2 linked regions of the Thermoleptolyngbya sichuanensis A183 genome follow. The protein of the gene in region 2 binds, or shares a complex with, the protein of the main gene of each other region. Links are inferred from orthologs where the notes say so. Each region holds a gene or a part of one and is shown on either strand. Other genes may lie near its edges.

Region 1 (3,751 bases), 110 kb from region 2 along the record:
GATTTCGACTCGGATCATCTCGATCTATTTTCCTTCAAAGACGCGATGGGTCGCACGGTTGAAATTCATCATCCCTACAACGACTGGCGCGACAGAAAAGCCAGTAACGAAGTGCTGATTGGCGACCTGCCTTTACAGCCTGGTATGTCGATGACTTACCTATTCGACTTTGGCGACTGCTGGGAGTTTAATGTGCAGCTTGAGGAAATTCAGCCTGGAAAACCCAAGCGGGGCAGCAACAAGATTTTGGAGCGCCACGGCAAAGCGCCGGAGCAATCTCCCAACTGGGAAAACGAATAGAAGGACTACCGGAGGCGATCGCCCGTCTCTGGATCAAACCCAACCAGCGCCCGCTCGTCGAACCGCAGCGAGAGGCGATCGCCCACCTGCACCGCCCGCTCCGGCGCAGCCAGCAGGTTGATCGGACGCGCCACCCCCGGCAGCTTTGCCCGCACCAGCGTTTCGCGGCCCAGCGGCTCCACCAGCGTCACCTGTGCCACCAGTCTGCCATCTTCCCCATCAGGCGCAATCCCATCGGGCGCAATCCCATCGGGCGCAATTTGCAACTGCTCTGGCCGGATGCCCAGGTTGATGGAGCGTTCAGGGCGATTCGCGACGCGTTCGCGCAAGCGGTGCGGCGCACTTTCCCTACGGGAATCGCCCAGCACCGACTGCAACTCTGCGGGACAGGGCAGGACTTGTTCGCCGATGTGCAGCCTATTCTCTAAATAGACCGCGTTTAGAAGATTCATTGGCGGATTGCCCACAAACGTCGCCACCATCTGATTTGCAGGCTGCTGGTAGATTTCCTGGGGTGGGCCGATTTGCTGAATCCGGCCCTGGTTTAGCACGACGATCTGATCCGCCAGGGTCATGGCTTCAGTCTGGTCGTGGGTGACGTAGATTGTGGTGATGCCAAGCTGCTGATGCAGTTGCTTCAGTTCAGCACGAGTGTCGTCGCGCAGTTGGGCATCCAGGTTGCTCAGCGGCTCGTCCATCAAAAACGCCTGGGGCTTGCGGGCGATCGCCCGACCCAGCGCCACCCGCTGCTGCTGCCCGCCGGAAAGTTGACCTGGCTTGCGATCGAGCAGGGGTGTCAATCCAAGCGACTGGGCCACCGCTTCGATGCGCGACTGGATCGTGCGGACATCCGCTCCCCGCATCCGCAGCCCAAAGGCCAGATTCTCCGCCACCGTCATGTGGGGATACAGCGCGTAGTTTTGGAACACCATCGCCACGTCGCGCTGGCGGGCAGGCAGGTCATTCACGCGGCGATCGCCAATATACAGATCGCCCGACGTAGCCATCTCCAGCCCCGCAATCGTCCGCAAAATCGTCGATTTGCCGCAGCCCGACGGCCCCACCATCACCCAAAACTGCCCATCGGGGACTTCAAAGGTAATATCGGCGATCGCCGTCGTTGCATTAAAGATTCGCGTAATTTGGTTCAGCGCAATTCGAGCCACAGAGCAAAAGGAGCAGTATTTTTCTATTCTCCATCTATCTAAAGAAGGAAAAACGAAAGAAGGAAAAACGAAAAACGAAAAACGAAAACCTGGTCTTCCCTCTTCCCTCTTCCCCTGGTTGCCTGACACAAGTCCCGAAAGCCCAGAAAATTCGTTGTCTTGGGATCGAAGCCCATAGCTCCTGAGTTGGAGCCGGAGGGCTTGGTCAGAGGAGCTTTTGGGCCAGCGTCCCCTACGAGAAATCAGGGGTTTCCAGAGATGTGTCAGGCAGTCAGCCTCTTCCCTCTTCGTTCTTCCCTCTTCCCTCTTCGTTCTTCCCTCTTCCCCCCGTTCAGTCAAGTTTGACAACGTTTTAGCCATTAAATGTAGCAAATCTTGCAAATCTCTTTAGACCCGGCATTCGTTTTGCCTCCGCGCTTAGAATAGGAAAATTATTCTCCACCCACCCAGGAGCAACTGTTATGACCGTGATCGCCGTTGTGGACTATGACATGGGCAACCTACACTCGGCCTGCAAAGGCTTGGCCAACGCTGGAGCCACTCCCCACGTCACCGATTCGGCCAAGGATATCGGACGGGCAGATGCCATTGTGCTGCCTGGTGTGGGCGCGTTTGACCCGGCAATTCAGCATTTGCGCGATCGCGACCTGATCTCGCCCCTCAAAGATGCGATCGCCAGCGGCAAACCCTTCCTGGGCATTTGCCTAGGGCTGCAAATCTTGCTGGACGGCAGCGAAGAAGGACGCGAACCGGGTCTGGGCATCGTCCCTGGTTGGGTGCGTCGTTTCCGCTATGAACCGGGCATCACCATTCCCCACATGGGCTGGAACCAGTTGCAGCTTCGGCAGCCCAATCTGCCCCTGTGGAACCAGCTTGCAGATGATCCCTGGGTCTATTTTGTCCACTCCTTCTATGCCGACCCTGCTGATGCAGGAGTGATTGCGGCTACGACCACCCACGGGTCGCAAACCGTAACCGCAGCGATCGCCCGCGACAACCTGATGGCTGTCCAGTTCCACCCCGAAAAATCCTCCGACACCGGGCTAAAGCTGCTGGCCAACTTCGTTGCCTCAGTGCAGGCCAAAGAACTTGCGGGTATTCGCGGCTAGCTGCCGACTGTCGGGGCGATCGCCCTATGGTGAACCCAAACTGGAGATCGGGGGGCAACAGACCCCCTATTTTTTTGCCGACCACTAACCATGTCTCTCCGCATCTATGGCAACCGCCTGATTAAAACCCTCCCTGGCGGCGACACCCGCCCCACGCCCTCGCGGGTACGGCAAGCGCTGTTCAATATTTGGCAAGGGGAAATCGAGGGCTGCCGCTGGCTGGATTTGTGCAGCGGCAGTGGCTCAATGGGGGCCGAAGCGCTCTGTCGCGGCGCGGTGCTGGTCGTGGGCATCGAGCAGTCTGGGCGGGCCGCCGCCGTGGTCACAGAAAACTGGCAAACTGTCGCCAAACCGGATCAGCAGTTTCGGCTGCTGCGCGGCGATGTGCGGCAAATGCTACCAAAACTGAGCGGGCAACGCTTCGACCGGATTTACTTTGACCCGCCCTACGCCAGTGAGTTGTATGAACCCGTACTGGAGGCGATCGCCCGTCATCAGCTTCTGGCCCCCGATGGCGAACTGGCGGTCGAACACGGGGGCGATCGCTTTTCTGAAACGGCCCTAGCGACCCTGCTGCCCCGCATCGCGCCCCTAGTTCCCTGCCGCGAGAAGGTCTATGGCAATACGGCGCTGATGTTTTTTGGGTGGCAAGATGAGGGGTTGGCGTGAATGGGGGTTGAAGGAGTCGAGCAAGTTATAAAAAGAGACCCCCAAAAGGGCCTCCATTCCGACAATTTTCCAGAAATTTCTAGCGGTAGTTCACAAGGTTTTTTTCAAGGGTTGCTGGGGTGCGTCTCAAATGTCCCCTGCGAGATCTCACTTGGCTATTGCGTACACACATCTCGACTGCCTATATCAAGCTCTGAAAGATCCCCCTGAATCCCCCTTGATAAGGGGGACTTTCGAGCCAATTCTCCCTGCTGCGGGTCACTCCGGATACAGTCCCCCCCTTGTTTAAGGGGGGCTAGGGGGGATCAAAGCATCGCCGCTTAGGCATACAAGACTTGTGTGTACACAGTAACTCAACACGGAGAGCGGGCAGAGGGTGTCTACAGACCCAACTGGTCGCCCCGGCGATATTGCAGATAAGCCGCGACAAACAGACCAGCCAGCGTCACGGGAATCAAGCCCAACACAATTCCAGAAAGCAGCGGTTCAACCACGGTTCGATCTCCT
Region 2 (4,512 bases):
GGACAGCTCGCCAGTTGACTGTTTCATCGAAAGTGGGATGCTCCTGCCGAGAGCTTCGGTTGATTGATTAACCAGTACAACAGCTCACTCAATCTGTCAATCTGTAGCACTTTAGAGCTAATTTATGAAGCAAATCTTAAGAAGCCTGAAACTCTTGGCATGTGTGGCTTTGAGGTCATGTTTGCCCAGGAAAAGCGGTTTCTCGGAAATCCTTGATTAACAAGGCTTTCAGGCTCCTTTACAAATTAGCTCTTAGAGCCAGTCCTAGGCAGTGTCTTAAAACTTTCTAGGTCGTTGATTGCCTTGAGTCGATCCCCCTAAATCCCCCTTATTAAGGGGGACCTCCGGAGTGGTTCGGCTCAGTTCCCCCCTTTTTAAGGGGGGCTAGGGGGGATCGAAGGGTTTTAAAACATGCCCTAGAACGAAATAATCAAAAAGCTGTCCTGAAACTTAGCGCCCGTCACCTGGCGGCCGCTGAGTTCGGGCGGCAGAGCGATATTGCGGCGCTGGTCGCCTGCTTCGACGGTGACTTCGGGGCCAGACTGAATGAGCTTCACCTGAGTTTTGTCGAAACCGGGAAGGAAAAGAGCCACCTTGCGCTCGGCAATATTGACGGCGATCGCCCTGGGAGCCTGACTTGCTTGGGTAAAGTCGGGCAGGGCCTCGATCAAAGGCTGCCAGTCTTGCCCTGGATAGTTTGGCAACGCAGTCACCGGGAGCGGCGCAAACTCTGGGGCGATCGCACTCCCGTCAGACGACTGATTGAGAATCACGCCGCCCACAGTCAACCCCACCTGCTGGGCGCTGCCCCAGAGATACTTGGCAGTGGCGATCGCCGCCGCATCCTGCGTCGTCACCAAATAGGCAGCAACACGGCTGGGATCATTGACCGCCGCTTTGCCCCGCTCCATGAGATTATTGCTCTGCTGCATCGCGGGCTGGTCAAACAAATCGCCCGACCAGTTCACATTTAGCACCGCAGCGGCGACGGGCTGCACAAAGGGCGACACAGCTTTCCACAGGTCAGAATCCGCCACCACCTTGCGGAAACGGCGAAAATACCAGGTGGCGATTTCCGGCATCCCCAGCATTCGCAGCGTAGACAAATCCCCCGCACCGTCGTACACGATAACCTCATACTTGCCACTGCCGTCAAATTCCCGCAGGGCATTCAGCGCCAGCGCTCCGTCCATTCCCGGCAGGATGCCCAACTCCTGACCGTAGACCGCTTTGAGAATCGGCGTGCGGAGGTACTGCGCTTCCTGACGCTTGAGTTCCTCCCAACTGGACTCCATCAGCGCGGTAGATTGCAGGTGGACGGCGCTCAGATTTGCGCCAATCTCCTGGGGCGTTGCGCCGACGGATGCACCCAGCAGCAGACCAAAGGCGGGGCCGGGGTCTTGTCCCACCAGCAGCGTCCGCTGACCCTGCAACGCGAATTGCTTTGCAGCGGCGATCGCCACAGTCGTCCGTCCGGTTCCGCCTTTGCCCAAAAACGTCAGGATGAAACTCATGCGTCTCCCTAAGAAACGACCTCTAGCTCGTCTTCAAAAAACCAGGTGGAAAACTTGTCATCAAACTGCACAACGACCCCCACGCCGCTGCCATCCGTCATTTTGAAATCTTGAACCTCGCCCACTTGCCCCAGGTGCTTCACGACGGCTTGACCCGTGCGATCGCGCAACCGACGAACCCGAACCTTTTGACCAATTTGCATCTCGACACTCAACGATCGGCAAACAATTAGCCAGTGTATCAGTCTATTGCGCTGTATTGCGCCCCATTTAAGCGATATTGTGGTGACTTGGTGGCGCTTTTTCTCAGACCAGCGCAGGGCTGAAGTTTGGGCAGAGAAATTTCGTCGAATGTTTGCTGAATTTTTGTGGACTCTTCAATATCTTCAATAGGCGATCGCAATGCTGGCAAAACGAATCTTGCCTTGCCTGGATGTGAAGGCGGGGCGCGTGGTGAAAGGCGTGAACTTTGTCAACCTGCGGGATGCGGGCGACCCCGTGGAACTGGCGCAAGTCTACAACGATGCCGGAGCAGATGAGCTAGTGTTTCTAGACATCACCGCCACCCACGAAGACCGCAACATCATCTATGACGTGGTGTATCGCACGGCGGAGCAGGTGTTTATTCCGCTGACGGTGGGCGGCGGCATTAGCTCCCTAGACACGATCAAGCAACTGCTGCGGGCAGGGGCCGATAAGGTGAGCATCAATTCCTCAGCTGTGCGCGACCCAGATTTTATCAACCGGGCGAGCGATCGCTTTGGCAATCAGTGCATCGTCGTCGCCATCGATGCGCGACGGCGAACCGATCCCAACAATCCCGGCTGGGATGTCTATGTGCGCGGCGGGAGAGAGAATACGGGGCTGGATGCGCTCACCTGGGCCAAGGACGTGGAACAGCGCGGCGCGGGGGAACTGCTGGTGACCAGTATGGATGCAGACGGCACGCAGGCGGGCTATGACCTGGAACTGACGCGGGCGATCGCCGAACAGGTGCAGATTCCAGTCATTGCCTCCGGCGGGGCAGGCACCTGCGCCCACATCCATGAAGCGCTGACCGAGGGCAAGGCAGAGGCGGCGCTGCTGGCTTCCCTGCTACACTACGGCCAGCTTACGGTTGCCGAGATTAAGGAGTATTTGAAGGGACAGCAGGTGACGGTTAGGGGGTGATGGGAAGAACGAAAAACGAAAAACGAAAAACGAACCTCTTCCCTCTTCGTTCTTCCCTCTTCGTTCTTCCCTCTTCCCTCTTCCCTCTTCGTTCTTCCCTCTTCCCAAAATCTCTAGGTTACCTTAAGAGACACTTTTCTGAGGAACTGTTACAATGTGAAATATTACAAAACGTTACATTCCTATAAGAATGATTTTTATCCTGTTCATCGTCGTAGCGCTGGTGGCATGGGCACTGCACCTCATGCAGGAGGCGCTTGACCGTAAAGAGTTTTCGCTGATGCTGGCGGGCTTTTTGGTTTCGATGGCGGCAGCGGCGCTGGTCGCGGTGTATTTCCTGGTGGGTCATTTCGTCGGCTACATGGATCAGATGTCCCAACGAGCCGAGTGGACAGAACAGTATTACGAAACCGCCGAGTTTGTGTTTCCCAGCGAACTGATTGTGGAAGAACCAATTGTGAACTATGCAGGAATGACCGACGCAGCCCGACGCTTCCAGGGCGCGATTTCTGCGGTTCACCCCTGAGCTTGTCTGAGCTTTGCAGCGCAGGTTTTACTTTAAGCTAAGGGCGGCGATCGCCAAGCAGCCCCAGCCCACCATCAGCGCAGTGCCCCCAATTGGCGCAACGGCTCCCAGCACTTTCACACCGCTAAGGCTGAGGGCGTAGAGGCTGCCAGAAAAGATCAGCGTCCCTGCAACAAATGCCCATCCCGCCGCGTTCAGCCAGCCTAGCCCCGCCTCAGCCCGCAGCAGCAATAGCCCCACCAGGAGCAGCGCTAGCGCGTGATACATCTGATAGCGCGTGCCCGTTTCAAAAATTTCCAACATACGATCGCTCAGTTTGGGCCGCAGCGCGTGGGACCCGAAGGCTCCAGCAGCCACAGACAGCCCGCCGAGAATAGAGGCGATCGCCAGAAAGATTTGGCTCATAGACATCTGGTTCATAAGTTCTAGCTGAAAACTCAATACAATTCCTCGATACACGCCTCGGATCGATTCTTCCAAGCGACGCTATCTAAATGGCACTAAGAACGAACTGCTAAAAGCCCCGCACCAACTAGCAATCCAAAATCCACACCAATTGAATCCACACCAATTGCACCGTAGCAGGTTCTCAGCGTTTGGCTCAAGCGCGGCTCTATCTGCAATACAATTTGATGGTTTATATGTCCTGCGATAAAGCCTTCCATGTCTCTCCGTTTGTATAACACCCTGACGCGACGAGTCGAGCCGTTTGAGCCGCTGGAACCCGGCGTGGTCAGGATGTATGCCTGCGGCGTGACGGTATACGACTATTCGCATGTGGGCCATGCGCGGAACTATATCGCCTGGGACACGCTGCGGCGCTATCTGCTGTGGCGCGGCTACGCGGTGAAATACGTGCAAAATTTCACCGATATTGACGACAAAATCATTCGGCGATCGCACCAGGAAAACGTGCCCTGGAACGTCATCACCGAAACCTATATCCAAGCATACCTGGACGACATGGATCGGCTGAACATCCGCCGCGCCGACGTATATCCCAAGGCCACCGAAGTTGTGCCGCAGATCGTCGAGTTCATCCAGTCGCTAATCGATCGCGGCTATGCCTACGAATCCGGCGGCGACGTATACTACGCTGTCGAAAAATTTCCCAGCTACGGCAAACTGTCGGGGCGCAGGCTCGACCAGATGGAAGCCGGGGCCAGCGGCCGCGTCGATGAGGAAGCGGCGAAAAAGCACCATCCTCTAGATTTTGCCCTGTGGAAGGCGGCAAAGCCCGGTGAGCCGGAGTGGGATTCGCCCTGGGGCAAGGGACGACCCGGCTGGCATATCGAATGCTCG

The links.
Region 1: the proteins of hisF (region 2) and hisH are in contact, whole or in part, in a crystal structure (PDB 6RU0), measured with the Thermotoga maritima proteins. The link is inferred for Thermoleptolyngbya sichuanensis A183 from one-to-one orthologs. Residues at the interface, in WP_004080486.1 of Thermotoga maritima: Met1, Leu2, Ala3, Arg5, Ser40, Glu41, Asp45, Glu46, Ala70, Glu71, Ile73, Asp74, Ile75, Pro76, Phe77, Asp98, Lys99, Ser122, Gln123, Glu161, Thr195, Leu196, Asn247, Arg249, Glu251; in WP_004080484.1 of Thermotoga maritima: Asn15, Arg18, Arg22, Arg117, Leu118, Pro119, His120, Met121, Gly122, Trp123, Asn124, Asn134, Gly135, Tyr136, Tyr138, Val140, Tyr158, Glu180, Lys181, Ser182, Ser183, Lys184, Ile185.

What each region holds. Positions count from the first base shown.
Region 1 is NZ_CP053661.1:1,791,419-1,795,169, forward strand. The notes cover bases 873-3,751. They hold hisH (imidazole glycerol phosphate synthase subunit HisH), read left to right. Parts: upstream 873-1,927; coding sequence 1,928-2,575; downstream 2,576-3,751. Other genes in these bases: HPC62_RS24045 (ABC transporter ATP-binding protein), read right to left, coding at 873-1,466; rsmD (16S rRNA (guanine(966)-N(2))-methyltransferase RsmD), read left to right, coding at 2,666-3,244; petG (cytochrome b6-f complex subunit V), read right to left, coding at 3,625-3,738. Outside these bases: HPC62_RS07595 (IS1096 element passenger TnpR family protein), read left to right, coding at 1-300; more of HPC62_RS24045, read right to left, coding at 306-872. UniProt on the Escherichia coli protein: IGPS catalyzes the conversion of PRFAR and glutamine to IGP, AICAR and glutamate. The HisH subunit catalyzes the hydrolysis of glutamine to glutamate and ammonia as part of the synthesis of IGP and AICAR.
Region 2 is NZ_CP053661.1:1,684,900-1,689,411, forward strand. The notes cover bases 1,035-3,800. They hold hisF (imidazole glycerol phosphate synthase subunit HisF), read left to right. Parts: upstream 1,035-1,916; coding sequence 1,917-2,684; downstream 2,685-3,800. Other genes in these bases: HPC62_RS07115 (Get3/ArsA fold putative tail anchor-mediating ATPase NosAFP), read right to left, coding at 1,035-1,514; petP (cytochrome b6f subunit PetP), read right to left, coding at 1,523-1,717; HPC62_RS24285 (hypothetical protein), read left to right, coding at 2,875-3,210; HPC62_RS07135 (DUF423 domain-containing protein), read right to left, coding at 3,238-3,615. Also shown: more of HPC62_RS07115, read right to left, coding at 417-1,034; cysS (cysteine--tRNA ligase), read left to right, coding at 3,874-4,512.